One region of the Streptomyces thermoalcalitolerans genome, then DNA from elsewhere that is predicted to be linked to it. Evidence: riboswitches for the same ligand, from Rfam matches in the RefSeq annotation. Region 1 holds a riboswitch; each other region holds the start of a gene.

Region 1 (4,274 bases):
AAAGGGGCCCCGCGGGGGAGTGGCCCGCTCGGTGCAGATGATGCGCGGCTATCTCGCCGACCTCATCCACCGCAAGCGCCAGGCGCTGCCTCCCGAACCCGCCCCCGGCGAGGACCTCATCTCCGGTCTCATCCGCGCCTCCGACCACGGGGAGCACCTCACCGAGAAGGAGGCCGCCGCCATGGCCTTCATCCTTCTCTTCGCCGGCTTCGAGACCACCGTCAACCTCATCGGCAACGGCACCTACGCCCTGCTCACCCACCCCGAGCAGCGCGACCGGCTGCAGGCCTCCCTCGCCCGGCAGGAGACGGACCTGCTGGAGACGGCGGTGGAGGAACTCCTGCGTTACGACGGCCCCGTGGAGATGGCCACCTGGCGCTTCGCCACCCGGCCGCTCACCATCGGCGGGCAGGAGATCGCCCCCGGCGACCCGGTCCTCGTCGTCCTCGCCGCCGCCGACCGGGACCCGGAGCGCTTCACCGACCCCGATGTCCTCGACCTCGGCCGACGTGACAATCAACACCTCGGGTACGGGCACGGCATCCACTACTGCCTCGGCGCCCCGCTCGCCCGCCTGGAGGGCCGGACCGCCCTCGCCACCCTGTTCAACCGCCTCCCGGATCTTCAACTCGACGCGGAACCAAGCGATGTGCGCTGGCGCGGCGGGCTCATCATGCGAGGGCTGCGGACCTTGCCCGTGCGGTTCACTCCGCGCCCCCACGTCCGGACAGAGGCGGACAAGAGGCCGTGATCACGGTCTCCCCGGCCGCGTGACCGCGCTCATGGCGCACGCAAAGATGACGTGTGCTCAACTATGTGATCTGCATGTGATCTGCGCGGCATTGACTTGTGACAAGTGATCGACACCCGCTACCTTCACCCATCAACGTCGCGGTCACTCGGCCGGGTGAGCCGCCTCGGGATCGCTGCTGTCGGTTGAAAGGGCTCCGTATGCTCTCCGGGAATGGTCGTCATCGTCGCCCCCGTCAGGCTCCGGCTTTTCTCGTCGCCGCCGGAGTGACCGGGTCCGCCATCGCCATCCCGCTGATGGGTGCCTCCGGCGCCAGCGCGGCGGACGGTACCACGTGGGACAAGGTGGCGGAGTGCGAGAGCGGCGGCTCCTGGAGCGCCAACAGCGGCAACGGCTACTACGGCGGGCTGCAGTTCACGCAGGAGGACTGGGAGAAGTACGGCGGCCTCGACTACGCCCCGAGCGCCGACCAGGCCAGCCGGTCCCAGCAGATAGCCGTGGCCGAGAAGATACTCGCCGACCGGGGCCCCGAGGCCTGGCCGAACTGCGGGCCGGCCTCCGGGCTCGTCAAGGAGTCCGCCGCGGCGAACGTCGACACCGGTGTGGGGAACGGTACGTCCGGATCCTCCGCCTCGCCCGAAACGCCCGCCCCCGCCCTGTCGGGCGGTCTCGGCCTGTCCAACCCCGCGCAGGGGGCGAGTGATTCGCCCGAGTCGTCCAGCTCGCCTGATTCGTCCACTCCGTCTGCTTCGCCCTCCACTACGCCCGAGCCGGCGAACTCGCCGAGCGCGACTCCGGCACAGCCGTCCTCCTCGGCCTCCCCGTCCGGCACGGAGAAGGAGCCGGCCGGGCCCGAGGCCTCGCCCGAGGAGAAGGTGGTCATTCCCGCACTTCCCAGCTTCCTTCCTCCCATTGCTCCCGAATTGGGCTACGCGGGCGGCCCCGTGTACGTCGAGGGCGATTCGGCACTGGTCGACACCGGCACGCTCGACGCCGGCGGCTCCGCCTCGGGCGGCGGCAACGATGTGCGCACCAACTCGGCCGCCCCCTCCACTGCCGGCCACTACGGCTCCTCCCCCGAGTCCAACGCCGACTACTACGGCCTCCAGGGCGGCTGGGGCGTGCCGTACGGCGCGAGCCGGTAGACGGCCGGCGCCGGCCTGCCCGGCCTCACCGTCGGTCAGATCCCGGACATCCCTGTCGAAACCTCCTGAAAGGGGCAGGAGTTCATGCCCGCACTTTCGTCGAATGTCTTTTTCGGTGAAAGTGTGGGATGAGTCTCACAAGCCCCGATCGTCTTTGAATTCGGCAGAACGCGTGTCTACGGTCATGACCGCTCGCCACCGCGAGCCCCGGCTGCCGCGAACGCCGAATCCTGCCGCCGGCAGCCCGGGAACGGTCGTCGCGTCAAGCGCCGCGGGCAGGAGCGGGGGACCCAAGGTAAGTGCCGCTGCGGACTGTTGACGGAGCGGCTTGGGGTGAAGCCGTGCCCTGCGCAAGCCGTGCCTTGTGCGGGAAGCACGGCCGGGCAACCCAACCGGCCCGAACCCGACAGCTCACCTCGCAGGCGTCGGTGAGGGGATCCCGTCATGCTGTTCTCCGGCAAGGGCAGACACCGTCGCCCGTCCAGGCCCACCCGTGCCGTCAGGCTCGCCGGCGTCACCGGCGCCGCCGTCGCCGCGCCGCTGCTGGCCTCCGGCAACGCCTCCGCCGCCACCGCCTCCGAGTGGGAGGCGGTCGCCCGGTGCGAGTCCGGCGGCAACTGGTCCATCAACACCGGCAACGGCTACTACGGCGGCCTGCAGTTCGCCGCCTCCACCTGGGCCGCGTTCGGCGGCACCGCCTACGCCCCGCGCGCCGACCTGGCCACCAAGGAGCAGCAGATGGCCGTCGCCGAGAAGGTCCTCGCGGTCCAGGGCAAGGGCGCCTGGCCGGTCTGCGGCAAGGTGCTCTCCCGCACCCCCTACAACGGCGGCGCCTCTTCCGGTGCCGGCTCCCAGGGCAGCGGCTCCGGCGGCTCCGCGAAGAGCGGCACCACCAAGCGCTCGGCCGAGCAGCGGGCCGACCGCTCGGCGGCGCGTCCGGCCCCGCACAAGCAGGCTCCTCACAAGCAGGCTCCTCACAAGCAGGCCCCGCGGAAGAAGGCCGTCACCGCCCCGGCCGGCAAGAAGGTCGAGAAGGGCGACGGCGAGTACGAGGTGGTCCCCGGCGACACCCTCAGCGCCATCGCCGAGCGGTACGGCGTCAGGGGCGGCTGGCCGAAGCTGTTCGAGCTGAACAAGGACATCATCGACGACCCCGACCTCATCTACCCGGGCCAGCTGCTGCACCTGAGGTGACCGGCCCGCACCTGAGGTGACCGGCCCCGTCCCCGCGGACTCCCGCCCCGGTGAGCGTCGTCCCCCGTGCACACCGGGGCGGGGCTCGTTTCCGTCCCCCTGTGTGTCCCCCTGTTTGTTCCGAAGGGAAACAAAGGGTACCGTCAGCCTGCCCCCGCCTGTCCAAGGGACGGTCGGTCGGCCGGTCGGCGGCCCCGGACGGATAGGCTCTAGGCGCAAAGACCCACACGCCCCGCACTTCAAGCGTCATATCCACGAAGGAGATGCTCGTGCCGTCCATCGACGTCGTCGTAGCCCGGGAAATCCTGGACTCCCGAGGCAACCCCACGGTCGAGGTCGAGGTCGGCCTCGACGACGGCAGCACGGGTCGTGCCGCCGTTCCGTCCGGCGCCTCCACCGGCGCCTTCGAGGCCATCGAGCTGCGCGACGGCGACCCCAACCGCTACCAGGGCAAGGGTGTCGAGAAGGCCGTTCTCGCCGTGATCGAGCAGATCGGCCCGGAGCTCGTCGGCTACGACGCCACCGAGCAGCGCCTGATCGACCAGGCCATGTTCGACCTGGACGCCACCGACAACAAGGGCTCGCTGGGCGCCAACGCCATCCTCGGAGTCTCCCTTGCCGTCGCGCACGCCGCCGCCGAGGCGTCCGACCTGCCGCTCTTCCGCTACCTGGGCGGCCCCAACGCGCACCTGCTGCCGGTGCCGATGATGAACATCCTGAACGGCGGCTCGCACGCCGACTCCAACGTGGACATCCAGGAGTTCATGATCGCCCCGATCGGCGCGGAGTCCTTCTCCGAGGCCCTGCGCTGGGGCGCCGAGGTCTACCACACCCTGAAGAAGGTCCTGAAGAGCAAGGGCCTGTCCACCGGCCTCGGCGACGAGGGCGGCTTCGCCCCGAACCTCGGCTCCAACCGCGAGGCCCTCGACCTCATCCTCGAGGCGATCAAGGAGGCCGGCTACACCCCCGGTGAGCAGATCGCCCTCGCCCTCGACGTCGCCGCCTCCGAGTTCCACAAGGACGGCTCCTACGTCTTCGAGGGCAAGGAGCGCTCGGTGGCCGACATGATCTCCTACTACGAGGAGCTGGTCGCCGCCTACCCGCTGGTCTCCATCGAGGACCCGCTGTTCGAGGACGACTGGGAGGGCTGGAAGACCATCACCGCCAAGCTCGGCGACAAGGTC
Region 2 (4,274 bases), on a different contig from region 1:
TTCCACGGCCCGGGAAGAGCTGTCCATGCCCCAGAGCAAACGGCGCGTACGCCCCCGCGCACGCGCCATACTCCAGCGCCTCACCGCATCGAGTGAGAACACCCCTCGAACGGAGGCCTCCATTCATGCGACTCATGCGACAAGCCGCCCGACGAGGGAGGACCTGAGGGGCTCAGGCGGGCCGCACCGCACTGTGGATGGCCTGCGGGCCGGCGAAGAAGATCGACTCCTCGCGTATCGACGCGCCCGGGCTCGGGGCATGGACCATCTTGCTGTCGCCGGCGTAAAGACCGACGTGGTTGACCTCCTTGTAGAAGAAGATCAGGTCTCCGGGCCGGAGGTCGGCGAGTTCGATCGGCGTGCCGAAGCCGGCCTGCTCGGTGGCTGTGCGGGGGAGTTCCACCCCTGCGGTCCGCCAGGCGGCCTGGATGAGGCTCGAGCAGTCGTACGAGTCCGGCCCGGTCGCCCCCCATACGCACGGCTTGCCGATCTGCGCACGGGCGAACTCGAGCGCCTTGGCGCCCTTCCGCTCGTAGGAGGCCGAGGCCGATGCCTCGGCGGCGCCGGGAGAGCCGGACGCGGTGTCCCCGGCCGCTCCCTGGCCGGCGGCCTGACTGGCGTCGAAGAGCGAGTTCCCGTCCAGGGGCGGGGTGGTGTCGAACATCCCGGTGGAGCGCTGCTGCCACTGTGCCGCTCCCTGCTGAGCGGCTTGCTGGGACAGCAGTTCGCGGGCCTGGGTGAGCTTGGTCTGCCACTGGCCCTTGGACGCCCTCTGCACCGGCTGCCGACGGCCGGCCACCGAGGCGCGCGGTGTGCCGGGGGCCTGCGGCTGCGCCCCGGCCGCAGGCGGGGGCGTCATCGCGGACCCGGCAGCGGGAGCGGGCTGCGCAGGACCGGCGGCCGGCGGTTCGATCGGCCCGGTGGGCAGGACGCCCGTGGAACCGGTGGACTGCGGCTGCATGGACCGGCTGGTGAGGGCCTGCATGGAGCCGGTGGTCTGGGGGTCCATGGTGCCGGTGGGCAGGACGCCCATGGAGCCGGTGGGTTGGGGTTCGGTGGATCGAGGGGGCAGTGCCTCGACGATCCCTGTGGTGGGTTCCATGCCGCTGGTGGGCAGGGGGTTCGTGGAACCGGTGGACGGGGGTTGCATGGACCGGCTGGTGAGGGCTTGCATGGAGCCGGTGGTCTGGGGGTCCATGGTGCCGGTGGTGAGGGCTTGCATGGAGCCGGTGGTCTGGGGGTCCATGGTGCCGGTGGGCAGGACGCCCATGGTGCCGGTGGTGGAGGTGTCCGTGGCACCGGTGGACGGAGGCTGCATGGACCGGCTGGTGAGGGCCTGCATGGAGCCAGTGGACTGAGGATCCATGGTGCCGGTGGTGGGGGCGTCCGCCGCTCCGGTGGAGGGAGGCTGCATGGACCGGCTGGTGAGGGCCTGCACGGAACCAGTGGACTGAGGATCCATGGTGCCGGTGGTGGGGGCTTGCATGGAGCCGGTGGTCTGGGGGTCCATGGTGCCGGTGGGCAGGACGCCCATGGAGCCGGTGGTGGAGGTGTCCGTGGCACCGGTGGACGGAGGCTGCATGGACCGGCTGGTGAGGGCCTGCACGGAACCAGTGGACTGAGGATCCATGGTGCCGGTGGTGGGGGCGTCCGCCGCTCCGGTGGAGGGAGGCTGCATGGGCCGGCTGGTCAGCTCCCCGAGGGGGGCGGCCGGTGGGGTGGCAGGTGCCGCCATGGGCAACTCCCCTGCCGGCGCGGCCGATGCGGTGGCAGGGAGCGCGGGTGCCGGCCCGGCCTGCGCCGGACCTGCGGTCAGCTCCAGCCGGGACGACCCGCCCTCCAGGCCCCGTCCCTTCAGGGCGTCCGCCGCACGCTTGCCGGGCGTTCCGGTACGGGAGTCGGCGCGGCTCGGCATACGGTCGGGCGGCAGGGCCGCCGGAACGATCGGGCCGAACTGGGCGCGCGCCACGTCGAACCACCGCTTGGTCAACTGCTCGAGGGCCGGGTCGGATTCCGGGGAACCGCCCCGCGACCCCGAACCACCCCGCGCACGCTGCTTCTGGCTCATCACGCGGGTGGCATTGAGGTTCCCCGTGGCCCTCTCCGCCTGGTCGTAGAGGCTGTTGAGCCGCTGCTGCACCTCGGCGGGACTGGGTTTGTCGTCGCTCGGTCGTTCCGGCGCCAAGGAAGACGCACTCCTTACCATAGGCCGCCCGCCGAGTCAGCTGCCGGGTTCGGGCGGATGTTCTGGGAAGGCGTGCCCCGCGGCTCCTGTCCGAAGGGACGGGGAAGCCGATTCACCCCGATGCCGATCGGGTCCCCGGCTCCGGATGCCGTGGGGCGTACCGGACTCGGCGGAGGTCGCACGATCCGACGGGACTCGCCGGAGGCAATCGTGCGGCCTGGACGTCAACTTAGCGAACGTGTGTGCCTCATGTGAAGATTGAAGTGCGATATGTCCGATACGTAAATGTGATCTTTCTTGGATAGGGCCATGTGCGGTCGTTACGTCTCCACCCGCAGCCCCGAGGACCTGGTCCGGCACTTCGGGGTCACCGAGTGGAGTCCGGAGGAGGCACTGGAGCCCAGCTGGAACATCGCCCCGACCAACCGGGTGTGGGCCGTACTGGAACGCGCCCCGCGGGAGAGCCGCGAGGAGGCCGCCTCCGTGCGCAGGGAGCTGCGGCCGCTGCGCTGGGGTCTGGTCCCGCCCTGGGCGAAGGACGTGCGGATCGGCGCCCGGCTGATCAACGCGCGGGCCGAGACCGTGCACGAGAAGCCCGCCTTCCGCCGCGCCTTCGCCCGGCGCCGCTGCCTGCTGCCCGCCGACGGCTTCTACGAATGGCAGCAGGTCCCGTCCGGGACAACCGGCAAAACCCGCAAGCAGCCCTACTACATCAGCCCCGAGGACGGCCGGCTGATGGCGCTCGCCGGACTGTACGAATACTGGCGGGACCCGGAGGTGGAGCGGGACGACGACCCCGCCGCCTGGCTGACGACCTGCACCATCATCACCACCGAGGCCACCGATGCCGCCGGCCGCATCCACCCCCGCATGCCGCTCGCCCTCGATCCCGAGCACTACGACGCCTGGCTCGACCCCCGTCACCAGGACCCCGACGAGCTGCGGGAACTGCTGAGCCCTCCGGCGGGCGGGCACCTCGGAGCCCGGCCCGTCTCCCCGGCCGTCAACAATGTGCGCAACAAGGGCCCCGCCCTGCTGGAGGAGCCCCCGCCGTGACCGGCCGGCCCACCGGTCGGCCACCGGTGCCGGCCCGCCTCGCGCGACGCCGTACGCCGGACGGGCATCCGTTCCCCCCGATGCCCCGACGACCGCCCGACCGGACGAACCGCACCCGCGTCCCCGCCCCCTCGGCCCTTACCGTGCTCTGGACGCGACCGTCACAGGCGGCGTGAGGACGGTCCGGAGGTGACGGCCGGTCAACAACGGGAGGCACGGTGGCGGATGCGGGCGGTCCGGTGCCCGAGCGGGGCCGCAGGCGCCGGGCGGGCGGCACCGTGCTGGGCAGCCGCCCGGCGTACTCCGTACGCCTCCCGCCGCGCGCCCGGCCCGCTCCCGCCGCCACGAAGGCGGAGCGCACGGTCCCCTGGCTGCGCATCGCCGCCGCCTACGCCTGGCGGATCATCCTCGTCGGCATCGTCGTCTACGGCGCCTTCACCGTCCTCGGCCGCTTCCAGCTCATCGCCGTGGCCGTCTTCCTGGCCCTGGTCGTCACCGCGGTCCTGCGCCCTGCGGCCGACCTGCTGCACCGCTTTCTGCCACGGCCGCTCAGCGTCGCCGTGGCCCTGGTCGGCAGCCTGCTCGTCCTGCTCGCTCTTCTCGCCCTCGTGGGCAACACGGTGGCGGGGCAGTGGGCGAAGCTGGCGGGCGAGTTCGGCGGCGGCGTCCACCGGATCGAGCAATGGCTCGAGCGCCCGCCGTTCCGGATCAGCCCGGGCACACTCACCGACCTGTGGAAACAGGCCCTGTCCTATCTGTCAACCCACCGTGCCGGCCTGCTCGACACGCTCCTGAGCGGGCTCGGCCGGCTCGTGGAACTGGTCACGGCGGGTGCCCTCGCCCTCTTCCTGTCCGTCTTCTTCATCCACTCCGGGGAGGAACTCTGGCGATGGGCCGGCGACGAGCTGCTGCCCCGCGGGGCCCGGCCGGTGTGGGACCGCGCGGGGCGGGCGGCCTGGTGGGCCTTCTCCGGATACACCCGCGGCATCATCGTCGTGGCCGCCGTCAACGCCGTCCTCGTCGGTGTCGCTCT
Region 3 (4,274 bases), on a different contig from region 1:
TCGGCTTCTTCGTACCGCATCGCCCCGCTCCGGACCGATTCGGACCGATCCGGGCTGATCCGGGCTGATCCTTCCTGCTTCCGTCGGAGCTGACCGGGCCTCACCGGCCCCGGCCGGTCTAGGGGGTGTCGTTTGGATCAGGCCGGCTCCGATGGGCGGTGCCTGGTGACCGAGGTGAGCGGGGTTCGGTGCGTGCAGATGCAAGGCGGAGGAGGGAGCCGACGCGGAGCGTCGGCGAGTGACGACAACGCCGCAGATGGGCGTGCCGAACCCCGCGACCTGCGGCATGATCCAAACGACACCCCCTAACCGGCCCGGTGCACCACCGCGTCGCACAGGTCGATCAGCGCGGCCTTCGCGGTGCAGTCGCGCAGCGGGGCCAGCGCGGCCCGTGCCTCCTCGGCGTAGCGCACGGTGTCCCGGCGGGCCTGCTCCAGCGCCGGGTGCGTGCGCAGCGCCGCCAGCGCCTCGGCGTGCCGCGCGTCGTCGCTCAGGTCGGAGTCCAGCAGCTCGCACAGGGCGATGTCCTCGGCCAGCCCCATCCGCGCCGCGCGCTCGCGCAGCCGCAGCACCGGCAGGGTGGCGATGCCCTCACGCAGATCCGTGCCGGGCGTCTTGCCGGACTCGTGCGAGTCGGAGGCGATGTCCAGGACGTCGTCCGCGAGCTGGAAGGCGACGCCCAGCCGCTCGCCGTACTGCGTCAGCACGTCCACGACCGTCTCGTCGGCGCCGGACATCATCGCCCCGAACCGGCACGACACCGCCACCAGCGATCCGGTCTTGCCGCTCAGCACGTCCAGGTAGTGCTCGACCGGGTCCCGGCCGTCCTGCGGGCCCGCCGTCTCCAGGATCTGCCCGGTGACCAGCCGCTCGAACGCCACGGCCTGCACCCGGACCGCCTCCGGCCCGAGGTCGGCGAGGATCTGCGAGGCCCGGGCGAACAGGAAGTCACCGGTCAGGACCGCCACGGAATTGCCCCAGCGGGTGTTGGCGCTGGCCACCCCGCGGCGCACCGCGGCCTCGTCCATCACGTCGTCGTGGTACAGCGTCGCCAGGTGGGTCAGCTCCACGACCACGGCCGCCGGCACGACGCCCGGCGCGTACGGGTCGCCGAACTGCGCCGCGAGCATCACGAGCAGCGGCCGGAACCGCTTGCCGCCCGCCTTGACGAGGTGCTGGGCGGCTTCCGTGATGAACGGGACCTCGCTCTTGGTGGCCTCGAGCAGCCCTTCCTCGACGGCCGCCAGCCCGGCCTGGACATCGGCTTCGAGAGCCTTGTCCCGCACGTTCAGCCCGAATGGCCCGACGACGGTCACGAGGGGTCTCCTGTCTGCTGGTGTCAGCTGGCGGTCACGCAGTTTGTCGATAGGTCGCTGCCATCACTCGAGTCAGCGTATCCGGTCAAGTTTCGATCACCGATGGCGCCCACCGATACGAACCGGACGTCATCACCCGACGTGACCACCATCACGTCCCTCTTGCACGGCCTGCACGGACATTCCTTCGCAGTCCGATTCACCCTTATTTAGAACCTCAATTCCCTATTGAGGAAAATTGCTCCCCGCATTGCCGGACCGTGAATTAGGTCACTCACCCCTCTTCGCCCATTTCCTCACGACCCATACCCCTTTCTCCTTTGCCCGCACGCCAGTTGGGCCTTGGTTCACGCAAAGGATCAAGCACCTCATACACCTCTGATCAAGACCAATCAGGGCGATACATGAATCAGACCCTTGTTCCGGACATGTGCGCTCGCATACTTTCCCGGCCGACGGGCGGACGCCGAATCCTGCCGCCGCCCGTGAATCCATCGACCGAGTCACTCACGGCAGGAGCGGGGGACCCAGGTAAGCCGCCGGGCCGGGCGCCGTACGTCCTGTGGCGTACGCCGCACCGGAACGGCTCGGGGTGAAGCCGTGCCCTCGCGGCGCGGCCGGGCACCTCCCGGCCCGAACCCGACAGCTCACCTCGCAGGCGGCGGAGAGGAAATTCCCCATGTCTGCACAAGGTCAGCGCCACCGTTCCCGTGTCGCCCGTGCGGTCCGCGCCTTCGCCGTCACCGGCACGAGTGCCGCCGTTCTCGCCGCTCCGCTCCTCGGTACCACCGGTGCCTCCGCGGCGCCCTCGGCCGGCACGCCCACCACCGGAACGATCACGGGCGCCGGCTACCCGAACAACCTCGACGGCTGGATCCGGGCCTCCCTGGAGGTCATGCGGAAGCACGGCATCCCGGGCACCTACAAGGGCATCCACCGCAACATCATGCGCGAGTCCTCCGGCAACCCGCGGGCCATCAACCTCTGGGACTCCAACGCGGCCAAGGGAACCCCGTCCAAGGGGCTGCTGCAGGTCATCGAGCCGACCTTCAGGGCCTACCACGTCCCGGGCACCTCGTACGACATCTACGACCCGGTCGCGAACATCACCGCCGCCTGCAACTACGCGGCCAAGCGGTACGGCTCGATCGACAACGTCAACGGCCCCTACTGAGTCTCCACCGGCCCCCGGTCGAGCCCCTGCCGGCGCACATATGGGCCGGTCCGCTCCTCGGGCCGGTCAAACAACCGCTCGAGGACGACGGCGACGCCGTCGTCCTCGTTCGACAGCGTGATCTCGTCGGCCACCGCCTTGAGCTCGGGGTGGGCGTTGGCCATGGCGACCCCCCGGGCGGCCCACTGGAACATGGGGATGTCGTTGGGCATGTCGCCGAAGGCGAGGGCGTGCTCGCGGCCCAGTCCCAGGTATTCGGCGGCCAGTGCCAGCCCGGTCGCCTTGGTGATGCCGCACGGCTGGAGTTCGACGATCCCCGGGCCCGACATGGTGACCGTGGCCAGGGAGCCCACTACGCCGCGCGCCGCCGCCGCCAAGTCGTCGTCGGACAGCACGGGATGGCGCAGCAGCACCTTGCTGATGGGCTTGCCCCACAGCTCCTCGCGCCGGCCGACCCGCACGGAGGGCAGGGCCGGGTTCGGCATGCGGTATCCCGGCTCGATGAGCGTGAGCCCGTCGACGCCGTCCTGGTCGACGGCGGCGTACACCTCGCCCACCTCGGCCTCGATCTTGCCGAGCGCGACCTCGGCCAGCTCCCGGTCCAGGGTGACCGACCACAGCAGGCGGTTGGTCCCGGCGTCGTAGACCTGTGCGCCCTGACCGCACACCGCGAGCCCCGTGGTGCCCAGGGCGTCGAGCAGGGGCCGCACTCTCGGCGCCGGCCGTCCGGTCACCACGAGGTGCCGGGCACCGGCGGCCGCCACCCGCGCCAGCGCGGCGAGGGACCGTCCGGACAGGGTGTCGTCGCCGCGCAGCAGCGTTCCGTCCAGGTCAGTGGCGACAAGGGCATATGCGAGGGCAGGGGGCATGATCAGAGAATACGGATCCGCCGCGCCGGCGCCCCCGCGGGAGCCGGACGGACGGTCACGGGCACGGCCGTTCCGCCCGCCTCTCCTCAACTCCCCTTGCCGGCCGGGCGCTTCGGCACCCCGGGCGGGAAAGCGGCCGACCGGGTGCCGCCGTGGGACGTCCGGCCGGGCGCGGCAGGACGGCCGGCCCGCCCGGTCGCGCCCGTGCTGCCGCGGCGGTGGGTCCGCCACAGCTGGTAGAGGTGCTTCGCGCCGGGCCGCACACTCCGCGCGAGCATGGTGAGGAACGGCAGCGGGTCGTCGCCCGCGAACCAGGCCAGCTCCGTTCCGCTCGCCCTCGCCGGCGCGTGCGGCGTGGTGCGGCCGCCGCGGCGGTAGGCGAGCAGGGCGGGCAGGTCGACGTTCTCCACGACGAACCGGTGGCCCGCGCGCTGTTCCCCCTTCGGCACGGGACGCCCGGTCAGGTGGAGGTGCAGGGCACGCACGACGTCCACCCCCGACACGTTCTCGAACAGCCGGAACTGGGCGCCCATGCGCGGGTTGAAGTCGAGGAGCTTGTACTGCCCGTCGCGCCGGTCGAAGCGCAGGTCCAGGTCGACGATGCCGGTGTAGCCGATCCGTTTGACGAAACGCGCGGCGAGATCGGCGAGTTCCGGGTTGTCGACGACATACGCGTGCGCCGTCATCCCCGCGTGCGGCGGCCAGGAGCGGACCTTGACCCCGGTGAACATCGCGAGCGGGTTCGCGTCCTGGTCGAAGCAGGCGTGCACGATCCAGTCCTCGGCCTCCTCCCGCGGCAGATACTCCTGGAGGATCACCCCCGGCCGCTCGCCCCAGTCGCGGGCCAGGGCCAGCAGCCCCTCGGGGGTGGCGATCCTCGTGGTGCCGTTCACCGCGGGGTTGCTGCGCCGCAGG

The links. Region 1 has a riboswitch for cyclic di-AMP ahead of ABD224_RS07040 (transglycosylase family protein). Riboswitches for the same ligand answer to the same signal wherever they lie in the genome.
Region 2: it holds a riboswitch for cyclic di-AMP, as region 1 does, so the genes downstream of both, ABD224_RS23710 (NlpC/P60 family protein) here and ABD224_RS07040 (transglycosylase family protein) in region 1, are expected to answer to the same signal.
Region 3: it holds a riboswitch for cyclic di-AMP, as region 1 does, so the genes downstream of both, ABD224_RS05110 (transglycosylase SLT domain-containing protein) here and ABD224_RS07040 (transglycosylase family protein) in region 1, are expected to answer to the same signal.

The regions. Positions count from the first base shown of each region.
Region 1 is NZ_BAAAHG010000007.1:113,010-117,283, reverse strand. It holds gene ABD224_RS07050 (cytochrome P450 family protein) at 1-751, shown strand, start outside; gene ABD224_RS07045 (transglycosylase family protein) at 1,018-1,896, shown strand; cyclic di-AMP (ydaO/yuaA leader) riboswitch at 2,154-2,336, shown strand; gene ABD224_RS07040 (transglycosylase family protein) at 2,341-3,090, shown strand; gene eno (phosphopyruvate hydratase) at 3,360-4,274, shown strand, end outside.
Region 2 is NZ_BAAAHG010000051.1:34,903-39,176, forward strand. It holds gene ABD224_RS23710 (NlpC/P60 family protein) at 173-2,185, opposite strand; cyclic di-AMP (ydaO/yuaA leader) riboswitch at 2,195-2,367, opposite strand; gene ABD224_RS23715 (SOS response-associated peptidase) at 2,495-3,241, shown strand; gene ABD224_RS23720 (AI-2E family transporter) at 3,460-4,274, shown strand, end outside.
Region 3 is NZ_BAAAHG010000005.1:55,708-59,981, reverse strand. It holds gene ABD224_RS05115 (polyprenyl synthetase family protein) at 306-1,316, opposite strand; cyclic di-AMP (ydaO/yuaA leader) riboswitch at 1,803-1,992, shown strand; gene ABD224_RS05110 (transglycosylase SLT domain-containing protein) at 1,996-2,490, shown strand; gene ABD224_RS05105 (HAD family hydrolase) at 2,484-3,359, opposite strand; gene ABD224_RS05100 (carboxylate--amine ligase) at 3,446-4,274, opposite strand, start outside.